One region of the Gordonibacter sp. RACS_AR49 genome, then DNA from elsewhere that is predicted to be linked to it. Evidence: predicted binding sites of a transcription regulator. Region 1 holds the regulator's gene; each other region holds the start of a gene.

Region 1 (5,812 bases):
GGCCTCGCCGGTGACCGTGCACGTGTTGACCACGATGAGGTCGGCTTCCGCTTCGGGCGTCTCCACGCCGCACGCGGCGAGACGCGCCGCTGCGTCGTCCGACTCGACGCGGTTCACCTTGCACCCCAGGTTGACGACGGCGAAGTTCATCGCACGCCCGCCCTCGCGCGACGCTCCAGCTCGTACAGCACGAGCGCGGGCGCCACGATGCCGGCGGTCTCCGTGCGCAGGATGGACGGGCCGAGCGACACGAGCGAGGCGCGGGGGTTGCAGGCCGAAAGCGCCTCCACCTCGCGCTCGGTCAGGCCGCCCTCGGGCCCCACCACCACGGCCACGCGTGCGCCCTGCGCCGCCGGGCCTCCGCCGAGCGCACGGTCGAGGGCGACGTCGAGCCGCGACGCGCTGGGAGCCTCCTCCCAGCACACGAGCACCGCCGCGGCCCTCTCCAGCAGCGCGCACGTCTCCCCCAGGCCCGCCGGCTCCCGCACCTCGGGCACGGCCGGCTGCCCCGACTGCATGGCCGCGCTCTTCGCGATGGCGCGCCAGCGCTCGGCCTTCGCCGCGCCCTTGCGGGCGTCGAGCCGCACGATGGAGCGCTCGCATGCCAGGGGCGCGAAGGCCGCCACGCCCAGCTCGGTGGCGTGGCGGATCACCGTCTCCATCTTGTCGCCCTTGGCCAGGCCCTGCACGAGCGTCACCGACGGGCCCGCGTCCGCGCGCTCGAAGCGCTGTGCGATGCGCACGAGGGGCACCTCGCCGTCGAAGGACACGATCTCGCAGGCGAAGTAGTCGTGCGCGGCATCCACCACCGCGATGCGCTCGCCCGGAGCCAGCCGAAGCACGCGCGCATGCTTCGCGTCGTCCGCCGCGAGGCGCAGCGGGAACGACTCGCCAACCTCGTCGGCGAGCACCTGCTCGTCGAGGTAGAAATGTTGAAGGGACATCGCTCGCCCGCTAGTTGAAGGCGTCGCGCAGCTTCTGCAGGGGCGTGCGCTCGTCGGAGACGTCCTCGCCCAGCTCCTCGGCCAGCTGCTCCAACAGCTCGCGCTGCCTCTTCGTGAGCTTCTTGGGCACCACCACGTTCACGTGCACGAACATGTCGCCGCGCGCGTCGCTGCGGAACTTCGGCATGCCGAAGCCCTTCACGCGCACCACCTGCTCGTTCTGGCAGCCCTCGGGTATGCGCACCTGCACCTTCTCGCCCTCGAAGATGCCGTCGATCTCGATCTCGGCTCCGAGGGAGGCCTGCACGATGGACACGTTCGCCCGCGCGTGCAGGTGATCGCCGTCGCGCTCGAAGAACTCGTGCGGCTGGATGCGCACCGTGACGATGAGGTCGCCGGGCGCCGCGCCCTGCATGCCCGCCTCGCCGAACCCGGACAGGCGCAGCTGCTGCGAGTCGCGGATGCCCACCGGCACCTCCACGGTCACGCGCTGGCGGTCGGGCACGCGGCCCTGGCCCTCGCATTCCGGACACGGGTTCTCCACCGAGCGGCCCGTGCCGTTGCAGGTCTTGCACGTGGTGGCCGTCTGCATGTCGCCGAGGAACGTGTGCTGAACCGAGACCACGCGGCCCTGGCCGCCGCAGTCCGGGCAGGTGACCTCGCGCCCGTCGGGTCCGAGGCCCGTGCCGTCGCAGTCGGGGCACGGCGCCAGGCGGTCGTAGACGATCTCCTTCTTGGCGCCTGCGGCCACCTCCTCCAGCGTGACGCGCAGGCCCACGCCCATGTCGCGGCCCTCGCGTCGCTGCTGCTGGCGCCCGCCCGCGGCCCCGCCGAAGAACGAGCTGAAGATGTCGCCCATGCCGAAGCCGCCGCCGAACAGGTCCTCGAAGTCCACGTAGCCGCCGCCCCCGTAGGGGCTGCCGCCGCCGGCCGCGCCCGGTATGGTGCCGAAGCGGTCGTATTGGGCGCGCTTGCCGGGGTCGCTCAGCACGTCGTACGCCTCGTTCAGCTCCTTGAACTGGTCCTCGGCGTCGGGCGCCTTGTTCACGTCGGGGTGAAGCTCGCGCGCGCGGCGTCGGAACGCCTTCTTGATCTCGTTCTCCGTGGCGTTCTTGGAAACGCCCAGAACCTCGTACAGATCCTTGGCCATTGCTCTTGCAGTACCTTCCTCGTTTGACGGCGCCCCCTCGTGCGGGCGCCGTGCAAGCCCTATACGTCCTGAAGCGCCGCGCTCGCGATGCGCACCGCCCGCAATACCTTGGAATAGTCCATGCGCGTGGGCCCGATGACGGCCACGACGCCGGCCGACTCCCCGCGCCCGTAGCGGCTGGCCACCACGGACACGCCCGCCAGCTCCGCCGCGTCGTTCTCGCGCCCGATGCGCACGCTGGGCGTGCCGTCGCCCTGCCGCACGGCGTCGTCCAGGATATGCAGCATGACCGTGTCGTCCTCGAGCACCTGCATGACGGGCAGCAGCGCCTGCGACTGGCTGAACTCGGGCTTCGTCAGAAGCGAGCTCACGCCCAGCCGGTGCGCGCGCGACAGCTCGCTCTCCTGCAGGCACGACAGCACCTCGTCGAGCGCCATGCGCACGAGCGGGTCGCGGAACGCCTCGGCCATGCCCTGGCCCAGGCCGTCCTCGATCTGCTGGAGCGACTTGCCCGTGAACACGTCGCCCAGAAACGCCTGCACGCGCGCCAGGTCGTCCGAGGACACCTCCTCGGCGAACTCCATCTGGCGGTTGAACACCTGGCCGTCCTCGGTGACGAGCACCACCAGCGCGCGGTACGCGTTGAGCGAGATGAGCGAGAGCTGCTTGATGTGCAGGTTCAGCACCGACGGCGCCAGCACGATGGAGAGGCAGTCGGTGAGGCGCGTGAGGGCCGACGACGTCTGCTCCAAGAGCGCGTCGAGCTCGCTCGCGCTGCGGCGCAGCTCGTCCACGACGGGGCGGTAGCGCTCGTCCTCGCCCGTGAAGTCGGCGGCCAGCAGGTTGTCCACGAACGCGCGGTAGCCGTGGTCGGTGGGGATGCGTCCGGCCGAGGTGTGGGGCTGCGTGATGTAGCCGCCGTCCTCGAGCACCGAAAGCTCGTTGCGCACGGTAGCCGGGCTCACGCCCAGCTGGTAGCGCTCCGTGAGCGTGCGCGAGCCCACCGGCAGGGCGCGCGCGACGTATTCCTCGATGAGCGCGGCCAGCACCCGCTGCCTGCGATCGGATAGCACGCCTTCCACCTTCCTCTCTCTCGCCCGTCGGCATTCCCCGAACCCGAACCATAGTAACGCATCATATTAGCAGCCGAAAGCCGAGAGTGCTAACAACAGCGAGAAATTATGGAGAAACTTGACGGTTACTGCATAGGAGAAGCGCGTGCGCCGGTTCCCTATGCCAAGTCGAACAGCCTCCCGTAGAGCTCGTTGCCGCAGAGCCAGCCGCGGTCGGTGGGGCGCCAGCGCCCGCCCGCATGCTCCACGAGGCCCTCCCCTTCCAGTTCCGCGAGCGCGGCGGGGGCGTCGGGCAGCAGGACGGCGGCGGCCTCCACCTGCTCGTCGGACACGCCGCAGGTCATGCGCATGCCCAGCATGAGGTCCTCGGCGGCCATGCCGCGCGCGTCCAGGTCGTCGGTCACCTGCCCGTCCTGCACGCGCATGCGGCGCTCCGCGTTCTGGGTCATCGTGGCCGCCGAGCGGCCGAGCCCCAGGTACGGCACGCCCGTCCAGTACGCGATGTTGTGGCGGCACGCGAAGCCGGGGCGGGCGTAGCTCGCCACCTCGTAGCGCTCGTAGCCGGCCTCGGCCAGCACGCGCGCGGCGATCTCCATGTGCGCGGCCTCCACGTCGTCGTCGGGCTCTTCCAGCTCGCCGGCAAGGACGGCGGCATCGAAGGGCGTGTGCGCCTCGATGGCCAGCGGGTACACGCTCACGTGCGCCGCGCCGAGCGCCGCCGCCTCGTGCACGCTCGCCTCGAAGCTCCCGGCGCTCTGGCCGGGAATGCCGCACATGAGGTCCACGCTCACGTTCTCGAAGCGCGTATGCGCCGCCTCGATGGCGCGGCGCGCGTCGTCGGCCGAATGGGCGCGCCCGAGCACGGCCAGCACCTCGTCGTCGAAGCTCTGCACGCCTATGGACAGGCGGTTCACCCCGAGCGCCCACACGTCGCGCACCATGCGCTCCGTCAGGCTCTCGGGGTTCGCCTCCATCGTGCACTCCACCTCGGGCGTGAGGTGCATCGACAGCGACAGCGTGTACAGCAGCATGGACAGCCGCGCCAGGCCGATGTGGCTCGGCGTCCCGCCGCCCACGTACACCGTCTCGAGCGCGCCGAGCTCGCCCTCCTTCGCCTTGCGGCGTAGCTGCAGGCAGAGGTCCTCCACGTACGCGTCGATCTCCGGCGCGTCGCCCGGCACCGCAGACGTGGCGAAGTCGCAGTACCCGCACCGCCTCACGCAGAACGGCAGGTGGAGGTACAGGGCGCGATAAGGGTCGTGCGGCATGGTCTAGCCCTCCTGTTCATGCTCGCCCAGCAAGGCGAGCAGCTCGTCGAACACGCGGTCGAAGTCCTCCACGGACACGCAGGCGTTGATCTTCGCGCGCGCCGCGGCAGCGCCCGGCAGGCCGGCCAGGTACCACATGGCGTGCTTGCGCATGCGCACGATGTTCTTCCCCTCGCGCCGCGAGAGCAGCCGCGCGTGGCGGCGGGCCATGGCGATGCGCTCGCGGGCGCCGGGGGCCGGCGGCTCGGGCACGCCCTCAAGCGCGGCCTTGGCCTGGGCGAACACCCAGGGGTTGCCCTCGGCGCCGCGGGCGATCATCACCGCGTCGCAGCCGGTGCGCACCGTGAGCGCCACGGCGTCGGCGCCCGTGCGCACGTCGCCGTTGCCGATGACGGGCACGTCCACGGCCTCCTTCACGCGCGCGACGACGCCCCAGTCGGCGCTGCCGCGGTAGAGCTGCTCGGCGAAGCGGCCGTGCACCGCGACGGCGCACGCGCCCGCATCCTCCATGCGGCGCGCGAAGTCCGGCGCCGTCTCCTCGCCCTGGGCCCAGCCGCGGCGGAACTTCACGGTCACGGGATGCGCGACCGCCGCGCGGATCGCCCGCACGATGGAGGCCGCGAGCCCCGGCTCCCTCATGAGCGCCGAGCCGTCGCCCTTCGACACGATCTTGCGCGCGGGGCATCCCATGTTGACGTCCAGGTACGCCAGCGACTCACCCATCTCCTGCTCGATCCAGGCGGCTTGCGCGGCCATGGTGTCGGGCTCGTGGCCGAACAGCTGGACGGCCACCTGGTCCTCGCCGGGCGCGAGGGCAAGCAGATGGCGCGTCTTCTCGTTGGCGTAGGAGAGCCCCTTCGCCGAGACCATCTCGGTGAAGGCGAGGTCGGCCCCCTGCTCGCGGCAGAGCGCCCGGAACGCCTCGTCGCTCACGCCCGCCATGGGCGCGAGGAGGAGGCGGTGGTTTTGGAAGAACTCGTGCATATCCTGCTTCCTTTGCACGCGTTTTCGTCACGACAGGTCAAAAAACGCGCGGTTTGGCAATTACGGTCGAGCGGTGAAAAACGCCGACCTGGGATTATAGCGGCAACCCGTGGCGAGCACGCTCCGAAACGCGCTTTCCGATTGCCAAACCGCGCGTTTTTTGGCAGGAAGGGCGTTCGGGCGCGGCATGCTCCCGGCTTCGTCGCCGCGGCCCGAGCGCCCACGTTGGACGCGCGCAGGCGTCGCGAGAAAGCGCTGCGTGCAGCCTTCCGGCTTCGCCGTCGCGCCCGCCCCGGGCCGGGATGGCAGCCGGCGCGCTACGCCCACACCACGCGGCTCTTGCGGTCGTGCGCCGTTCCCTCGGCGGCGGCGTGGCCGAGGGCGCACACGCCG
Region 2 (5,812 bases), on a different contig from region 1:
CCAGGTTGTTGCCGTAGCCGCCCGTGGACAGGATGACGCCCTTGCTGGCGTTGATGCGCAGGTAGTGGCGGTCGTTCACATCGCGGGCGATCACGCCGGTCACGCGGCCGGAGCTGTCCTGCTCGCACTTCACCAGCTCGGTGTTCCAGCGGAACTCGGCGCCCTTCTCCTGCGCGTATTCCATGAGCGATACGCCGAAGCTGAAGCTCTTGTCGTCCTTCGAGAGGGCAGTTTTCTCGGGACTGTGGCCGGTGGCCCACGCCTTGTCGCGCGCGCCCTGTCCCGTCGTGCCGATGGAGCCCTCGAAGTTCATGACCATGCGGCCGTCGCGCTCCACGATGCCGGTGATCCAGTCCAGCATGGAGCCTGACTCGTTCGCCCACAGCTTCACCAGGTCGTAGTTGATGAAGCCGTTGGCATAGCGGACAATGTCCTCCACGGCCTCCATCTTGTCGATCTCGAACTGGGGATACTCTGCGAACGACGCCTTCTGCAGGGCAGAGTCGATGGCGCCGATGTCCTCGCGCGGGTTCGCCACCTTGGACACGCGGTCGATGCCCAGCACGCGAGCGCCGTTCTCGGCGGCGGAGATGATGGCCGGCAGCCCACCGGTGCGGCAGCCCACCACCAGCACCTCCACGTCCAGCGTCTCGGCGATATCGGCCTCGGGCACCTCGGGCGCCGATCCCAGCCAGGTTGGCGTGTCCGTCTCCCCGACGCGTGCGTTAGCGGGGGCTGCGGCGGCATCCACGGCGTAGCCGTTGCCGCACCCGGCCAGCGCACCCGCTGCGGCGGCGCCGAGCGCGGTGATGCCCGCCCCCTTGAGGAAGCTGCGGCGCGAGAGCCCGCTGCGCTCGTTACTCATTGGGAGCCTCCCATCCCTCGGGCGCGGTCAGCGCATGGCATTCGTTGCACACGAGCGTGCTCTTCTCATGCACCTTATGGCAGTCGCCGCATTCAAGCGCGTAGTCCTGGTGGCTGGAATGCGGGTTGTACTTCTCGTCGTTGCCCTCGAAGCCCCAAGTGCCTGCAACCACCTCGTCCATGCTGTGGCAGCCGCTGCGCGCGCAGAACTCCTCGGAGGCGAACTCCTTGCCCGTGGCCAGCATGCCCGTGGCATCGTCCATCGGATAGCTGTCGCTCGCCCATGCCATTGCCTCGGACACCTGCGTGGCGAACTCGGCCTCGTGGCAGCTCAGGCATGTGTCGCCGGCCGCCGCGTGCTGCGTGACCAGCTTGCCCGGGTCGCCCTCGCTGTACGTCTCCACGTACTTGTCCATGGGGCTGTGGCAGATGGCGTTGCAGAAGCTGGGCTGCTCGTGCCACACCCACGCCCCAATGCCGGCTACCAGCACCACCGCCACGATGACGCCCGCCACGATGACGCCGCGCCGCGCGCGTTTCGGCGCGGGGGCAGCCGGGTTGGCATCCTGCGAGGCACCGGCAGCCGGGGTGCCAGGGGCACTCGAGGCGCCCGGGCCGCTGTCGGCACCGGGAGCAGCCGGGGCACTCGGAGCCCCGATCGCGCCGTCTGCGCTATCCTTGTCGACCATGTCCTCCTCCTTCTCCTTCTCTGGTTCGATCGATGAAACCCTTCGGCCGCATGATGCAGGCCAGCGGAGCAACCGACCATTACCCCCGTGGGGGCATTTTTACGTTTTTGCTGGTGAGAGGTTTAATTGGAAAGGGAATGGCACGGAGGGGAAACCACCCTCCGAAGAAGCAGCCGCCCGTTGCCGAGGAGAGAGCGCAGCAAAAGCCTCCCGTTGTCGGGGGGGGGTGCACGGCCGAAGCCACCCGCCACAGCGGCGGAGGGGCCTCGTTTCGCCTACGGCCGCAGGGGTGTCGACGCACCATGCGGCAACTGCGCCAAAGGCGTGCAAGATAACGGCAAGGTGTGCATGACGGATATGCAAGATACCGGCAAGGTCGGCACGGCGGATACACAAGGATTGGACAAGATCGGGACGATTCCCCGACGGCGATATTACGGTCGCCCGGCAAGGTTGCGGCGGTAGGATGGGGGAACGGAGCGCAGAGGCGGCGCGGTGCCACATCCCTCTCCAACCTTATCCCCTCTTGCAGGGCGAAACGGGAAGGGGGTGGCAACCATGACCGATTTGGTTTTGCTTACGGCAATCCTTGAGCTGATCGCCAGCGCAGTGCATCTAACTGCGGCTATAATAGAAAGGCTCCCCGTCCGTAAGGACAAGGAGCGCTAACCAAAGCCAAACCGCCGAAGCGATTCGAGAGCCGTGGGGAGTTAGCAGCTCCCTGCGGCTCGTCTTGCATGATAGCAAAAAACCAAAGCGCGTGCCACTTATATCGAAGCCTTGGGCACGTCTATACCCATATTTCACATCCATCTTCGGCAGCCGAATTCCCGCTGAAGCCCGAACCGTCCAAGGAGAGCCAGTCGTTGCTCGAGCGCGACCGGCAACCCCGCCTCCTATCCTTCTCTTTCATCCCAAGGGAGCATCTGCATGACAGGGATGTGGCGAGGGGTATTCGCTTTGGCGGCCCCAGATAGACGTGCGGGAAGGCAGGCGCGGCGGGGGATACTCTGGGGCGAGGGTTGCGGGCATCTCCGCTTTCGCACTCGGAAGTTGACGAAACCGTAACTTTTAGCACTCGTTGCTTGACAGTGCTAATGCAACGTTTTATAACAGTCTCGTACAGAGAAAACCGCACAGATAGAGGCTTAGGTTTTCTCAATCGACCCGGCACCCGACCGACAAGCCGGATGCGCCGCCGAAGGGAGCCCGAGCCTCGCACGACACGTAGGAGAGTGATTAGTATGGCCATGATGGTACCCATGCGGAGGAACCGCAACCTGCTGAGCGAGCTGATGACCGACCCGTTCGACGCGTTCTTCAACGCGGCCTCGGCCCCGATGCAGGCGATGCAGAAGATGTCGCCCACGCTCATGCGCACCGACATCAAGGAGACGGACGGCGGCTACGAGCTGACCATCGACCTGCCGGGCTTCAAGAAGGACGACGTGCAGGCCGAACTCAAGGATGGCTACCTTACCATCAACGCGCAGACGCAGAGCGAGTCCGAGGACAAGGACGAGGAAGGCACCTACGTGCGCAAGGAGCGCTTCAGCGGCAAGTGCAGCCGCACGTTCTACGTGGGCGACGACGTGGAGGAAGACGACATCAAGGCGAAGTTCGAGGACGGCGTGCTGAAGATCGCCGTGCCGAAGAAGCAGGAGCAGCCGAAGCTCGAGGAGAAGAAGACCATCGCCATCGAGGGCTAGTTCTGCGAGGCACACGACCAGTGCGCAAGGGAAGGCGACCGCAAGGTCGCCTTCCTGCTATGATGGGACGCAAGCCATTCGCAGCACTATCGAAGGAGGAACCATGGACGACGAGACGCGGCGTGGGATCGATGCGTTCCGACATTGGGTGGACGAGACGAAGCCGGGACGCATGGTGTTCTTCGGCGGGGCGGGCGTGTCCACCGAGAGCGGCATCCCCGACTTCCGCAGCCCCGACGGGCTGTACGCGCAGAAGTACCCCCATCCACCCGAGCAGATGATCTCGCGCAGCTTTTTCGACGCACATCCGGCGGAGTTCTTTGCCTTCTACGGCGACCGCATGCTCGCGCTGGACGCCCAGCCCAACCGCGCGCACCGGAAGCTGGCGGACCTGGAGCGGGCCGGAACCCTGTCCGCCGTGGTCACGCAGAACATCGACGGCCTGCACCAGAGGGCCGGCAGCGAGCGCGTGTTGGAGCTGCACGGCAGCGTGCTGCGGAACTTCTGCATGGATTGCGGCGCGGCATACCCGGTAGACGAGCTGCTGCGCCTACGCGACGAGGCCGCCGACGGCGTGCCGCGCTGCCCCGCGTGCGGCGGCATCGTGAAACCCGACGTCGTGCTGTACGAGGAGGCGCTCGACGAGCGCACGCTCCAGGGATCCGTCGACGCCATCGCCCATGCCGACCTCCTGGTGGTGGCGGGCACATCGCTTTCCGTGTACCCGGCAGCGGGCCTTATCGATTTCTTCCAGGGCGACCACCTGGTCATCGTGAACCGCACCCCCACCCCGCGCGACCGCCAGGCCGACCTCTGCCTGGCCGCGAACGTGGGCGACGCGTTCGACTTCTAGCCGCAACCGCAACCCGTCCTCCCACGCTCCGCCGAGCAACGCGAACGTATGTTTCACGTGAAACATCGGCGCCTGCTCCCGGAAAAAAACGGGCGGGACAGTGAGTCAAGCTACCGAGAAGGAGCAACCCCATGCCCGAAGCAGCCAGCAAAGCCCCTGCCGTCCCCGCCGCCGATGCCGCCGCCAGCGCCGCCACGCCCACGCCCACGCTCGCCGGCCTGCGCCAAGTGTCCGACGGCTGGATAAAGAAGTACGTGCTGACGTACACGATGCCCGACGGCTCGGCCTACGAGTACGAGAGCGCCTCGCGCAAGGGGCCGGAGGCGTACCGCGCCGAGCTGGAGGCGCACGCGCGCGGCGAGAGCGCGGCATCCGACGCCCTGTGCATCGTTCCGCAGACACCAGACAGCCGGCTGCTGCTCATACGCGAGTTCCGCTACCCGCTGAACAGCTGGTGCATCGCGTTTCCTGCCGGGCTCGTGGACCCCGGCGAGGACCTTGCGGCAGCCGTGGACCGCGAGCTGCGCGAGGAGACGGGCTATGCGCTGCGCGCCGACCTGGGCGCCGCGGCGCTCGACCCGCTGCCGCAGGCGGGCTTCTCGTCCACCGGCCTCACCGACGAGACGGTGCAGGTGGTGTTCGCGCAGGTGGAGCGCGTGGCTGATGCCCAGCCCGAACCCTCCGAGCTCATCGAGCCGTTCCTGCTGCCCCTCGCCGACGTCCCGCGCTTCCTCGCCGAGAACGACACGCCCATCGGCACTCGCGCGCAACTCGTGCTGGAAGCGTTCGCGCGCCGCCGCTAGGTGCCGAACCTTCGACCCCCGCGCGCCCCGGCCGCACCGCTCGCGGACACCGCCGCGCGTGACCGCTGCCAGGGCGCTCGAGCAGCTGGGGCGAGGTAGCGAGCGACGCCCGCCCGCTACCTCGCCCTCACACGGGCGTGGATGCCGCCGCGCAGGTTCGGAACGCCCTGGGCGGGGTCGAGGTTCCAATCCGCGTCGGGGAACAGCATGCCGTCGTTGTGGAGGCAGGCGCCGCTCAAGCCGGCCGCAACGCCCGGGGCCGTTTCGGGCTTCCACCAGCCGTGCGGCACGCGCAGCGTACCCGCAGGCTGCGCCTCGTCCAGGTGGGACAACAGCTCCACCTGCCCGTACGCCGTCTCCACCGAGCACCATGTACCCTCGCCGATGCCCTCGGCCGCAGCATCGGCAGGGTTGATGAAGAACCGCGGTTCCGGTTCCTGCGCGCGCAGCGCGGGCATCTGGTGCAAATTCGTGTTGTACGACTTCCGCTCGCGGAAGCCAGCGAACGCCACATAGGGGTACGCGCCCTCCGGCGCCGCCTCGCAGCCGGGGTCGGACGGTTCCTCGTAGAAAGGCAGCGGGTCGAAGCCCAGCTCGGCCAGCACGGAGCTGGCCAGCTCCACCTTGCCCGACGGCGTGACGAACCGTCCCGGCGCCGCCAGCTCGCGCAGGACGGGCTTCGGCGCCCGCATGCACGCATCCTCCCAGGTGAGGCCGAGCGGTGCCAGCCGCCAATCGTACAGCTCGTGCTCATTCGCCCACGGGATACGCTCCGCAAGGCCCAGGCGGTCGGCCAGCCCCTTCACCACGTAGTACCAGCTCTTGCACTCGCCCGCCGGCTCACGGAACGCCTGCCCCGCCGAGAAGGCCGGCCCCACGTCGAACGGCGACCCT
Region 3 (5,812 bases), on a different contig from region 1:
AGTTGGCGACGAAGCGGGCGCTCAGCCACGCTGACATCCTCTCGCGCCCCATCGTGTCGTCGGGTGGCGATATCAGGCGCGTTGCCGAGAAACTGTTCGGCAAGAACGCCATCTACATGGTAACGAGCGACAGCGCTTTCCGGTTCCGCGTTGTGGCTAACGACGAGGCCATCACCTTCGTGCCGGCATTTCACAAGCTCATGGAGCCGGGTGACGATGCCACGGTGGCCGTGCAGATGAAGGAGCCGTACTATCTGGAAGTGGGCTTCGCGGCCAAGAAGGAGGTTCTTGACAGCCCATACATCAAGAGTCTCATCGCGAAACTGAACGCCTACTACTCGAAACTCGCGGCGTCTCCCTACTTGTCGCTCGTGCCAAGCGACATAACGTCGTTCAAGCCATCGGACGAGGAGATCGCAGCTTTCGAGGAAAAGGGCCTGGTGGACGTCGGGACCCGCTACGGCATATCGTCACGCGAACGCGAGGTGCTGGGCCACCTTCTGAGCGGCCTGACTGCCCGAGCCATTGCGGAGCGCATGTTCGTTTCCGTACCCACGGTGAAGAGCCATATCTACCGCATTTACAAGAAGATGGGCGTCCACTCTCAGGAAGAGCTGCTTACCCTCATGGAGGAGGAGCTGGGAGAAACAGGAGCTCGGGATAGCTCCAGAGAGTAGGGTGTGACTGCGGCTACGCGTCTTTCTCGAAGACCAGGTCGATTTTGCGTATACGGGCGTTGCTGTCGACTTCGGTGATGATGGAGCCGACGTAGCGGTAGCCGCGCGCCGCGTAATCATCGATGATCTCGCGGTGTTCCGAGATGCCGAATCCAACCATGATTACTTCACGCTTCTTGTAGTCGACGCTCACGTACTCGTACTCCCTCACGGCGCACCCCTTTCGGTCGACTCGCCTCGGGGCATATCTTAGAGCCTGCTGCGCTAAGCCGCAAGGACGCGCAAAAGACAGGCAACGTGCGCGCTCCGCCGACCTGTTTGCTGTACAATTGCAACGTTTTGCCGTGGGGGCAATATCGTACAAGACTTTTTCGGAGGGGTGTGGCATGGCCGAGGCCAACCAACCAAACAGAGGCGGAGCGACGAGCGGGGCCGTGCGGGGGAGTAGAGCGGCCGAGCTCGGATCAGACGTCGCCAAGCGCGAGCGGTTCGGCTCGCGTCTGGGCTTCATCCTGATATCCGCGGGATGCGCCATCGGCCTGGGCAACGTATGGCGCTTTCCCTATATCACGGGCGAGTACGGCGGCGCGGCGTTCGTGCTCATGTACCTCGTGTTCCTCGTCATCCTGGGCCTTCCCGTCATGGTCATGGAGTTCGCCGTGGGCCGTGCCAGCCAGAAGAGCTCGGCGGTGGCGTTCGACACGCTGCAGCCTTCGCGGAAGTGGCACTGGTTCTCATGGTGGGGCTACATCGGGTGCATGGTGCTCATGATGTTCTACACCACGGTGGGCGGCTGGATGCTGTCGTTCGTGGTGAAGATGGGCACGGGCGCGTTCAACGGCCTGGACAGCGCGGGCGTCGGCGCCGTGTTCAACGACATGCTGGCGAACCCCACCGAGCTGGTCGGCTGGATGCTCGTGGTCATCGTGCTGGGCTTCCTCGTGTGCAGCCTGGGCTTGCAGAAGGGCGTCGAGCGCATCACGAAGGTGATGATGATCTGCCTCTTGGGCATCATGGCGGTGCTCGTGGTGCGTGCGGTCACGCTGCCGGGCGGTCTCGAGGGCCTCAAGTTCTACCTTATCCCCGACTTCGGCAAGCTGTTCGCCGGCACCACGACCGCCGAACAATGGGCAACGTTCGGCGACGCGGTGTACGCGGCTATGGGCCAAGCGTTCTTCACGCTGTCGCTGGGCATCTCGGCCATGGAGATCTTCGGCAGCTACATCGGCAAGGAGCGCTCGCTCACCGGCGAGGCGCTGCGCATCTGCGGCCTCGACACTGCCGTGGCACTCGTGGCGGGCCTCATCATCTTCCCCGCGTGCTTCGCGTTCGCCGTGCAGCCCGACAGCGGCCCGGGGCTCGTGTTCGTCACGCTGCCCAGTGTGTTCAACCAGATGCCGATGGGGCAGCTGTGGGGCGCGCTGTTCTTCGTGTTCATGAGCTTTGCCGCGCTGTCCACTATCATCGCGGTGTTCGAGAATCTCATCAGCTGGTCGATGGACAAGTGGGGTTGGACGCGCAAGAAGGCCGTCGCGCGCACGGCCGTCATCGTGTGTGTGCTCAGCCTGCCGTGCGCCCTCGGGTTCAACGTGCTGGCGGGCGTGCAGATTCCGGCCATCGGCGACATCCAGTCCATCGAGGACTTCATCGTGTCAAACAACCTGCTGCCCATCGGCAGTCTGCTGTACGTGCTGTTCTGCGTGACGAAGGGCGGCTGGGGCTGGGACAACTTCCTGGCCGAAGCCGACACCGGCAAGGGCGTCCGCTTCCCGCGCTGGTCGAAGCTGTGGCTGAAGTTCGGCATACCCGCGCTCATCTTGATGATCTTCGTGATGGGCTACGTGCCGAAGATCACCGTGTGGCTGGGGATGGCGTAGGTCGAGACGACGGTTTTTGCACAGTAATCACCGGATTATTGCATCGGGGCCTTTCGGAGCGCTCTTTTTTCGGAAGCAGAGCAACAGCGACATGGGGAAATGTTCGCAAGTCTTCACGGGCGGGATGCGAAGAGCGAATTGCCAGTGTCGAAGATGCAATAATCGGTGAAAAGCGTGCAGATTGGCGTGCGCGTCGGGCTCAAGGCAGCATCGTCGCCGCAATCTCGGTGGGCACGGTCGGCGCAACCGGGCCTATCGGTTGCTCGCGGCTTGGCCGGCCAAGGTTTCCAGGAGCTGCTGCATCTTCGCGATGACGGGCAGGTCGCCCAGGCCATAGCGGGCGGCAAGCTCCTTCATCTGGGGGAACGCGATCTGCGTGCGGCCCGCCTCGTCTTCCCAGATGGAGATGCGCAGGGGAAGCTCGATCGCTATGCGCTGGTCGGCTTGCATGAGCGCGGTGCCAACTTGGGGCGAGCCGAACACCACGACCGTGGTGGGTCGCAGGTCGAGGCCCGCTCCTTCGGCGTTCTGCGCGTGGTCGAACGTGGCGAACACGGGGATGGACCGCGCCGCCAGCTCGTCTGTGAGGCGGCGGACCGTCTCGTCTACGGGCAGGCTCCCTACGGTCAGGTGCAGGTTGCGAGATTCCGGTTGGCCCATGGAAACTCCTTCGATGGCTGCGGTTGGAGGCGCGGTTGCGGCGGCGGCAGTTGCGTCGGTCGCAGCTGCCTCGGCGATCGCGCGGCGGTGCAGCTCCACCATAGCGCGCTCCTGCGCGCTTGCGCCCGGTTAGCGCAGTTTGTCCGGAAACGGTTGCCTGGGCACCGTGGGCGCCGGGCTCGAGAGCCTTATAATGCGTGATGGTTGTTGGACGGGCGCTCAGCGCCCGAGGACGAGGGAGTTCGAGATCATGGCCGAGGCGATGGCGGGAAAGCGACGGTTCTCCATTCTGGGCGATTCCATCAGCACGTTCGAGGGATGCAGCCCGACGGGCTTCCGCGTGTTCTACGAGGGCGAGCGCTGCGCTGCCACGGGCGTGCGCGAGGCGCGCGACACGTGGTGGGCGCAGGTGGTCGACGCGCTGGGCGGCGAGCTTCTGGCGAACGGGTCGTTCTCGGGCAGCATGGTGGAGGGCGCGGGCTTCCCGGCCGGCGACAGCGCGGAGCGCGTCGCGGCCCTCGCGCGCGACGGGCAGGCCCCCGATGCGGTCCTCGTGTTCATGGGCATCAACGACTACGGCTGGGGCGGCGCCGACGCGCAGGCGGCCGGACGGGGCAACGCGCTGCCGGCCTGCCTGGACGTCGACGCGCTCGGCGAGCAGCGCGAGCCCGGTCTGGCCGCCTCCGATGCGGTCGAGCGGTTCGGAGCTGCGTACGGGTCGATGCTCGCGCGCCTGCGCACGGCCTACCCGCAGGCCGAGGTGTGGTGCTGCACGCTCTGCCCCGGTCGCGTGGTCGGCCGCGACGGCTCCACGTTCGCCTACCGCCTGCGCGGCGTGCCCTTCGACGCATACAACGACGCCATCCGCGCCGCGGCCCGCGCACACGGCTGCCGCGTGGCCGATGTGCGCGCACTCGGTCGCGACTACGAGGCCTTGGACGGCACGCATCCCACGGCACGGGGCATGCGCCAATTCGCAGGGTTGATGTTGCGCGCGATGGAGGCTGCGGACAACGCCGCGGGCTCGGCGCTGGGCGGCAGCTCGGCGTTGGGCGTCGTCGCGCTCCCCGGCGTCGCCGCGCTGCGCGCCGCCGCCCACGACGCCCCGCCCTCGGCCGAGCGCTGCTCGGAGCCTTCCTGCATAGGCTGCCCCCATGCCGCCTCCACCGGCGGCAAGTGGCTGCTTGTCTGCGAACGGGGGATATGAGGGCGCTTGCCCTGCGGAGCGCTTCACAGGGCGGATCAGCAGTCTCTCGGCGGTATTCCTCTGCCGCTTAGGCGTTGTTTGGAATTGCCGCCCACCCTCCTTGACATCGCCCCGCGTCGTACTAAAATCTCGTTTTAGCACTCGAAGGCTTGGACTGCTAGCACACAGGGCAGTCCGACCGCTTGACGAAGGAACGTACCCGAAAGGAAGCGACGCCGCCATGCGCAAGTTCAAAACAGAGAGCAAGAAGCTGCTCGACCTCATGATCAACTCCATCTACACGAACCGCGAGATATTCCTGCGCGAGCTCGTCTCGAACGCGTCGGACGCGGTGGACAAGCTCTACTTCAAGAGCCTCACCGACAAGTCCATCGAGCTCTCCAAGGACGAGCTTGCCATCCAGGTGAGCTTCGACAAGGACGCCCGCACCGTCACCGTGAGCGACAGCGGCATCGGCATGACGAAGGACGAGCTCGACCGCAACCTGGGCACCATCGCGCACTCGGACTCCATGGCGTTCAAGATGGAGAACGACGAGGTGCAGGGCGACGACGTGGACATCATCGGCCAGTTCGGCGTGGGCTTCTACTCCTCGTTCATGGTGGGCAAGAGCGTGCGCGTGGTGTCGAAGGCCTACGGCAGCGACGAGGCCTGGGCCTGGGAGAGCGACGGCGTGGAGGGCTACACCATCGAGCCGGCCGAGCGCGCCGAGCACGGCACCGACGTCATCATCACGCTCAAGGACAACACCGACGAGGACTCCTACGACGGCTACCTGTCCGAGTACGGCCTAAAAGACCTGGTCAAGCGCTACAGCAACTACGTGCGCTACCCCATCCGCATGGAGGTGACGAAGTCGCGCGAGCTGCCCAAGCCCGAAGATGCCGGCGACGACTACGTGCCGCAGTTCGAGAACTACCAGGAGCTCGACACGGTGAACTCCATGATCCCCATCTGGAAGCGCCGCAAGTCCGAGGTCGACCAGGAGGAGTACAACGAGTTCTACAAGGCCGACTTCCACGACTTCGCCGACCCGGCCCGCACCATCTCCGTGCACGCGGAGGGCGCGCTGTCCTACGACGCGCTGCTGTTCGTGCCGAGCCGCGCGCCGTTCGACCTGTACAGCCGCGACTACCAGAAGGGCCTCGCGCTCTACAGCTCCAACGTGCTTATCATGGAGAAGTGCGAGGAGCTGCTGCCCGACTACTACAACTTCGTGCACGGCGTGGTGGACAGCCAGGACCTGCAGCTGAACATCAGCCGCGAGACGCTGCAGCACAACAGCCAGCTGCGCGCCATCGCCAAGAAGATCGAGAAGAAGATCACGTCGGACCTCGAGGACATGCGCGACAACGACCGCGAAGGCTACGAGGCGTTCTTCGAGAACTTCG
Region 4 (5,812 bases), on a different contig from region 1:
GCTCGTCGAAAAACACCGTGCACACCTCCGAGGCGCGATCGCAGATGCGCTCGGGAGTCCCGCCGCACAGCGAGCGGGCCGGATCGGCCTCCTCGGCGTCGCGGTCGTCGGACGTGTAGGCGAGGGCGAGGACGATCTGCTCGCGCAGCGCCCGCTCGATCTGGATGAGCGTCTCGCCGATGAAGTACTCCGGACTCGTGGACGGCGTGAGCATCTCGTCGCCGAAATAGCCCGGAAACAGCACCCGCCGCAAGTCCTTGAGAACCCCCTTCACGGCCGAGCGGCTGGGAAACTGCCGCCCCGGTTTCGTGAAGAATATCTCGTCGGCCTCGTAGTTCTTCTCGATGCCCTTCACGATGCGATCGAGGTTGTCTCCGAACATAGAACCTCCTGTAGTCGGTCGGTTGAGCGAAGCTCGCATAGGCGCCGCAGGGCATGGGCTCTGCCCTTGCCGCCCAACAGGCGGCCCGTCGCAGGTCGTCGGCAAGGGCAGAGCCCATGCCCCGCAAACGGGCCGAACGATGCAGCAATCAGCGTTTCCCCAGTATACGACAAATGCGGGTCCAGAACGCAAGAAACCCCTGCTCCCCGGGCGCCAGATGCGAGCCCAGGGAACAGGGGAGCTTTTTTCAGGGGGAGCGCTAGTCTGCCGCGCCGCCCGACATCGACCCGCCGCCACGCACGCCGGCATGGCCCAGGTCGTAGTTCGTCAGCAGCAGCTCGGCATCACGCGCGATGCTGTCGCGCTTCCGCGGCTCCGGGACAACGCCCGAGCCCTGGGTGAACACGAGCTCGCCGTCCACTGCATCCACGTCGATGATCGACCCCGTGGACCACTTGCCCTCGAGTATCTCCTCGGACAGCGGGTCCTCCAGCAAGCGCTGGATGGCACGGCGCAGCGGGCGCGCGCCGAACGTGGCATCGGTGCCCTCCTTGGCGATGAGCTTGCACGCCGTGTCGGTCAGGTTGATGGACATGTTCTGCGCGATCAGGCGCTCGCGCAGGTCAGCCACCATGAGCTTCACGATCTCGGCGATCTGCTCGTCGTTCAGGCTCTTGAACACGATGATCTCGTCGATGCGGTTCAGGAACTCGGGACGGAACAGCTTCTTCATCTCGGACATGACGCGGCTCTTTATCTCCTTGTCGGAGAGGCCCGCGTGCTCCTCGGTGGAGAAGCCGAGCGTCGTCGGCTGCGCGATCTCGCGCGCGCCCACGTTCGACGTCATGATGATGACCGTGTTGCGGAAGTCGACCGTGCGGCCCTGCGCGTCCGTCAAGCGGCCCTCCTCCAAGATCTGGAGCAGGATGTTGAACACGTCGGGGTGCGCCTTCTCGATCTCGTCGAACAGCACCACCGAGTAGGGGCGCTGGCGAACGGCCTTCGTCAGCTGGCCGCCCTCGTCGAAGCCCACGTAGCCCGGAGGGCTGCCGACCAGGCGGGACACGCTGTGCTTCTCCATGTACTCGGACATGTCGAAGGACAGGAGCGCATCCTCGGAGTTGAACAGGAACTCGGCCAGCGCCTTCGAGAGCTCCGTCTTGCCCACGCCCGAGGGGCCCAGGAAGATGAACGAGCCGGCGGGCCGCTTCGGGTCCTTGAGGCCCGAGCGCGAGCGGCGGATGGCCTTCGACAGCGCCGTGACGGCCTCTTCCTGGCCCACGACGCGCTCGTGCAGCACGCTCTCCATGCGCAGCAGCTTCTCGGTCTCGGCCTCGGTGAGGTTCGATACCGGCACGCCCGTGGTCATGGACACCACGTCGGCGATGTCCTCCACCGTCACCTGCTGGATGGTCTTCTGGGCATTCTCCTCCCAGTCCTTCTCGGCCTGGGCGCGCTTGTCCTTGAGCTGGGCCTCCTCGTCGCGCAGCTGGGCGGCGCGCTCGAAGTCCTGGGCGGCGATGGCACCGTCCTTCTCGGCGCGGAGCTTGCGCAGCTCCTCGTCCAGGTCGCGCAGCTCCTTCGGCAGCGTCATGTTGCGGATGCGCATGCGGGCGCCGGCCTCGTCGAGCACGTCGATGGCCTTGTCGGGCAGGAAGCGGTCCTGGATGTAGCGGTCGGCCAGCGTCACGGCCGCCTGCAGCGCCTCGTCGGTGAAGTGTACCTGGTGATGCGCCTCGTAGCGGTCGCGCAGGCCCTCCATGATGCGCAGCGCCTGCTCCTCGTTCGGCTCGCCCACGGTGATGGGCTGGAAGCGGCGCTCCAGCGCGGAGTCCTTCTCCAGGTGCTTGCGGTACTCGTCGATGGTGGTGGCGCCGATGACCTGGATCTCGCCGCGCGACAGCGGCGGCTTCAGGATGGCGGCCGCGTCGATGGAGCCCTCGGCCGATCCCGCGCCGATGAGCGTGTGCATCTCGTCGATGAACAGGATGATGTCGCCCGCGTCCATGACCTCCTTGATGCACTTCTTCAGGCGCTCCTCGAACTCGCCGCGGTACTTCGACCCGGCCACGAGCGCGCTCACGTCGAGCGTGAACAGGCGCTTGTCGCGCAGGATGTCCGGCACCTGGTTCGACACGATGAGCTGCGCCAGGCCCTCGGCCACGGCGGTCTTGCCCACGCCCGGCTCGCCGATGAGCAGCGGGTTGTTCTTCTGGCGGCGCGAGAGCACCTGCATGACGCGCTCGATCTCGCCCGCGCGGCCGATGACCGGGTCCAGCTTGCCGTCGCGCGCCTTCTGCGTGAGGTCGGTGCCGAACTCCTTGAGCACGCTGTCGGAGCCTTGGCCTTGGGGGTCGAACGCGTTGCGCCCGGCGTACACGGGGCTCTGCCCCACGAGGTCGTTCAGCGCGCTGCGCACGTCGTCGCCGGAGATGCCCAGGCGCGTGAGCACCTCGAGCGCGGTACCGTCGCCCTCGCGCACGATGCCGAGCAGCAGATGCTCGGTGGATATGTAGGATTGGCCCATCTGCATGGCCTCGCGCAGGCTGTTCTCCAGCACGCGCTTGACGCGCGGCGTGAAGGAGAGATGCCCGGACACGTCGGTGTCCTCGTCGATGGCCACCACCTGGCGGATAGCCTGCACCACGGCGTCGTACTTCACGCCCTTGCGGTCGAGGGCCTGGGCGGCCAGTCCGTCCTTCTCTTGTATAAGGCCGAGCAGGATGTGCTCGGTGCCCACGTAGGGCTGGTGGAGCGAGCGGGCCTCGTCCTGCGCCAGGACGAGCACCTTGCGCGCTTTGTCCGTAAACTTCTCAAATGACATGCTAGCCTCTATTCTCGCAGAGTCTATCGTATGGTTCCGTGCCATCTTAGCACTCTTGTATTGAGAGTGCCAATGCCGCATATGGCCGCACACGCTCGCTCCACAAGCGCAGGCGGCGGCGACCCGTTCATCCTATCACGACCTCCGGCTGCGCGCTGCCGTGCCCCCCGATGCCTCCAAAAGTGCTCACTTCTGACGAGGTTCTGACACGTGCGGGTTTTTCTCAGGAGCGCACCTCGCAATGTCCGGCTGCCGGTGCTTTGCGGCGCAGACCCGTCGGAGAGGGGCACGTGGAGCGTGCGAAGCCATGCGAACCTTGCAGAAAGACGGCGTGGACCTTGCAGGAACCTTGCACGTTTCAAGCGCGGATCTTGCGGGAATCCAGCGGGAACCTTGCACGGTTCCAGCACGGTTCCAGCACGGCAAAATTGATATTTTATCTGGTATTACTCCATGTTACACTGCCGCCATGAGAACGATCGTCTCCCACATATCGGCAATGGAGTTCTGGCGTTCGGCCCTAAGCGACACGGGGTCGGCGCGCGATCTATGCCGCGCCCGGGAGCTGCCCTCGGAGGCGGGATCAGCCCGAGATATGCGCGACCATCCCCTCATTCGCTGCGGAGTCCTGTCGCTGCCCGTCCACGTCCTCGCGCTCGAAGGCCGAAGAAGCGGCGCGGCGCTCGCCATCCACAAGTCGACGCCCTTACCCGAGGGGTCGTTGCGCCTTGTTGCGATTCCCGGATTCGGCGAGCCCCTCTTCGTGACCAGCCCCGAGCTGACCCTCGTCCATGCGGCGCTCATGACGAGCCTCCCACGAACCGCCCACCTCGGATACGAGTTCTGCGGCACGTTCGCGCCCGACGAGAGCCGCCCCTACGGATCGAGGGCCAGAAAACCGCTCACTTCGCCGGAGAAAATAGCCTCCTACCTGCGAAAACTCGACGGCGTTCGAGGAGCGAAAGCCCTGCGCGCAGCCCTCCCCCACATCATGGAGGGCTCAGCCTCGCCGCGCGAATCAACGCTGGCCGAGCTCGTGACCCTTCCCTTTCTGCGCTGAGGAAGCGGCATCAAGCACCCCTTGATGAACGCTGTCGTCCCCATACCTGCGCGCAGCCGCTGGGTCACCGGCCGCTCGCATTTGCGCTGCGACCTGCTCTGGCCCGATGAGCGTGTGGCCGTGGAGTACGACAGCACGCTCTGCCACACCGGAGCCGAGCGCATCGCCGAGGACGCCGCCCGCAAGAACGCGCTCGAGGCACTCGGATTCACGGTGGTGACCGCCACCTGGAAACAGGTGGAAACTACCAGGAGTACAACCGGTTCGTCAAGGCACTGGCGAAGCTCCTCGGCACGAGGGTCAGGCCCGTCTGCTCCGACTACCCCGCGCGCCAGTTCGCCCTCCGAAGGGAGCTGCTCGGCTGAGCGCAATCCGCCTCGCGCGCGGCGATTCGCCACGTTCGCGGCAGAAAATGACGTTAGTTTATCATCGGCTTTTTACGGTCAGGCACACCGGTTTGAGAGACAGGTACATGACCTGGCCCTTTGCGAATGCCCTTCGAGAAGGAGCCTTCAGCAGCCGGCTTCCGGCATCTCGAATGATCAACTATCGTCAAAACCTGCCACGAAACCGGGTTTCCCGTGCGCTGGGGCGCCTTAGACGCAAGAAGGCCGCCCGAGCGGGTGCGAGGGCGGCCTTCGTTGGGAGCGTGCTTTTGCCGGGACGCTAGTACAGCTTCGCGCCGGCGGGGATGCGGTCGTCCACCATGAGCAGGTTCAGGCACTCCTCGGGCTGGCCGTCCTCGCCGGGCTCCTCGTGGATGGCCGAGAGCAGCATGCCGCACGAGTCGACGCCCATCATCTTGCGCGGCGGGAGGTTGGTGATGGCGATGAGCGTGCGGCCCACCAGCTCCTCAGGCTCGTAGTAGGCGTGGATGCCGGACAGGATGACGCGCTCGACGCCCGTGCCGTCGTCGAGCGTGAACTGCAAGAGCTTCTTGCTCTTGGGAACAGCTGCGCACTCCTTCACCTTCACGGCGCGGAAGTCCGACTTGCTGAACGTGTCGAAATCGACCTCGTCCTCGAACAGCGGCTCGACGACCACCTTCGAGAAGTCGATGGGCGCGGCCACAGGAGCGTCGACGGCGGCAGACGGCGCATCGGCGCGCTGACGCCCGCCTGCGGGAGCCTCGTCCCTCATATGCGGGAACAGCAGCACGTCGCGGATGGACGGGGCGTCGGTGAGCAGCATGACCAGGCGGTCGATGCCGATGCCGCAGCCGCCCGCCGGGGGCATGCCGTACTCGAGCGCGCGCACGTAGTCGTCGTCGTAGCCCATGGCCTCGTCGTCGCCCAGGTCCTTCGCCTCCACCTGCTTGCGGAAACGCTCGGCCTGGTCCACCGGGTCATTCAGCTCGCCAAAGGCGTTGGCGTACTCGTGGCCGCAGATGAACAGCTCGAAGCGCTCGGTGAGCTCGGGCTCGCCGGCCTTCTTCTTGGCGAGCGGGGACACCTCCAGGGGATGCTCCGTCACGAACGTGGGCTGGATGAGCTTCTCCTCGGCCACGGCCTCGAAGATCTCGGCGATGAGCTTGCCCTTGCCCCAC

Evidence for each region. Region 1 encodes HrcA, which represses chaperone genes, less so after heat shock. Its sites were predicted from a motif close to TNTTAGCANNCNNNNNNNNNGNNTGCTAANA; they were not measured.
Region 2: the regulator HrcA is predicted to act here: its motif matches at 2,623-2,653, upstream of LB310_RS05530 (Hsp20/alpha crystallin family protein).
Region 3: the regulator HrcA is predicted to act here: its motif matches at 4,554-4,584, upstream of htpG (molecular chaperone HtpG).
Region 4: the regulator HrcA is predicted to act here: its motif matches at 3,251-3,281, upstream of LB310_RS07075 (ATP-dependent Clp protease ATP-binding subunit).

The regions. Positions count from the first base shown of each region.
Region 1 is NZ_JAIUDM010000013.1:42,980-48,791, forward strand. It holds gene LB310_RS14755 (MiaB/RimO family radical SAM methylthiotransferase) at 1-150, opposite strand, end outside; gene LB310_RS14760 (16S rRNA (uracil(1498)-N(3))-methyltransferase) at 147-944, opposite strand; gene dnaJ (molecular chaperone DnaJ) at 955-2,094, opposite strand; gene hrcA (heat-inducible transcriptional repressor HrcA) at 2,154-3,167, opposite strand; gene hemW (radical SAM family heme chaperone HemW) at 3,326-4,435, opposite strand; gene dusB (tRNA dihydrouridine synthase DusB) at 4,439-5,419, opposite strand; gene LB310_RS14785 (nitroreductase family protein) at 5,737-5,812, opposite strand, start outside.
Region 2 is NZ_JAIUDM010000002.1:211,701-217,512, reverse strand. It holds gene LB310_RS05540 (FAD-binding protein) at 1-865, opposite strand, end outside; gene LB310_RS05535 (cytochrome c3 family protein) at 858-1,553, opposite strand; gene LB310_RS05530 (Hsp20/alpha crystallin family protein) at 2,798-3,262, shown strand; gene LB310_RS05525 (NAD-dependent protein deacylase) at 3,366-4,115, shown strand; gene LB310_RS05520 (NUDIX hydrolase) at 4,247-4,918, shown strand; gene LB310_RS05515 (molybdopterin-dependent oxidoreductase) at 5,035-5,812, opposite strand, start outside.
Region 3 is NZ_JAIUDM010000001.1:650,195-656,006, reverse strand. It holds gene LB310_RS02795 (LuxR C-terminal-related transcriptional regulator) at 1-677, shown strand, start outside; gene LB310_RS02790 (DUF4177 domain-containing protein) at 691-888, opposite strand; gene LB310_RS02785 (sodium-dependent transporter) at 1,064-2,554, shown strand; gene LB310_RS02780 (DUF302 domain-containing protein) at 2,807-3,214, opposite strand; gene LB310_RS02775 (SGNH/GDSL hydrolase family protein) at 3,465-4,421, shown strand; gene htpG (molecular chaperone HtpG) at 4,642-5,812, shown strand, end outside.
Region 4 is NZ_JAIUDM010000002.1:566,835-572,646, reverse strand. It holds gene LB310_RS07080 (serine O-acetyltransferase) at 1-382, opposite strand, end outside; gene LB310_RS07075 (ATP-dependent Clp protease ATP-binding subunit) at 642-3,206, opposite strand; gene LB310_RS07070 (hypothetical protein) at 3,514-4,266, shown strand; gene lysS (lysine--tRNA ligase) at 4,933-5,812, opposite strand, start outside.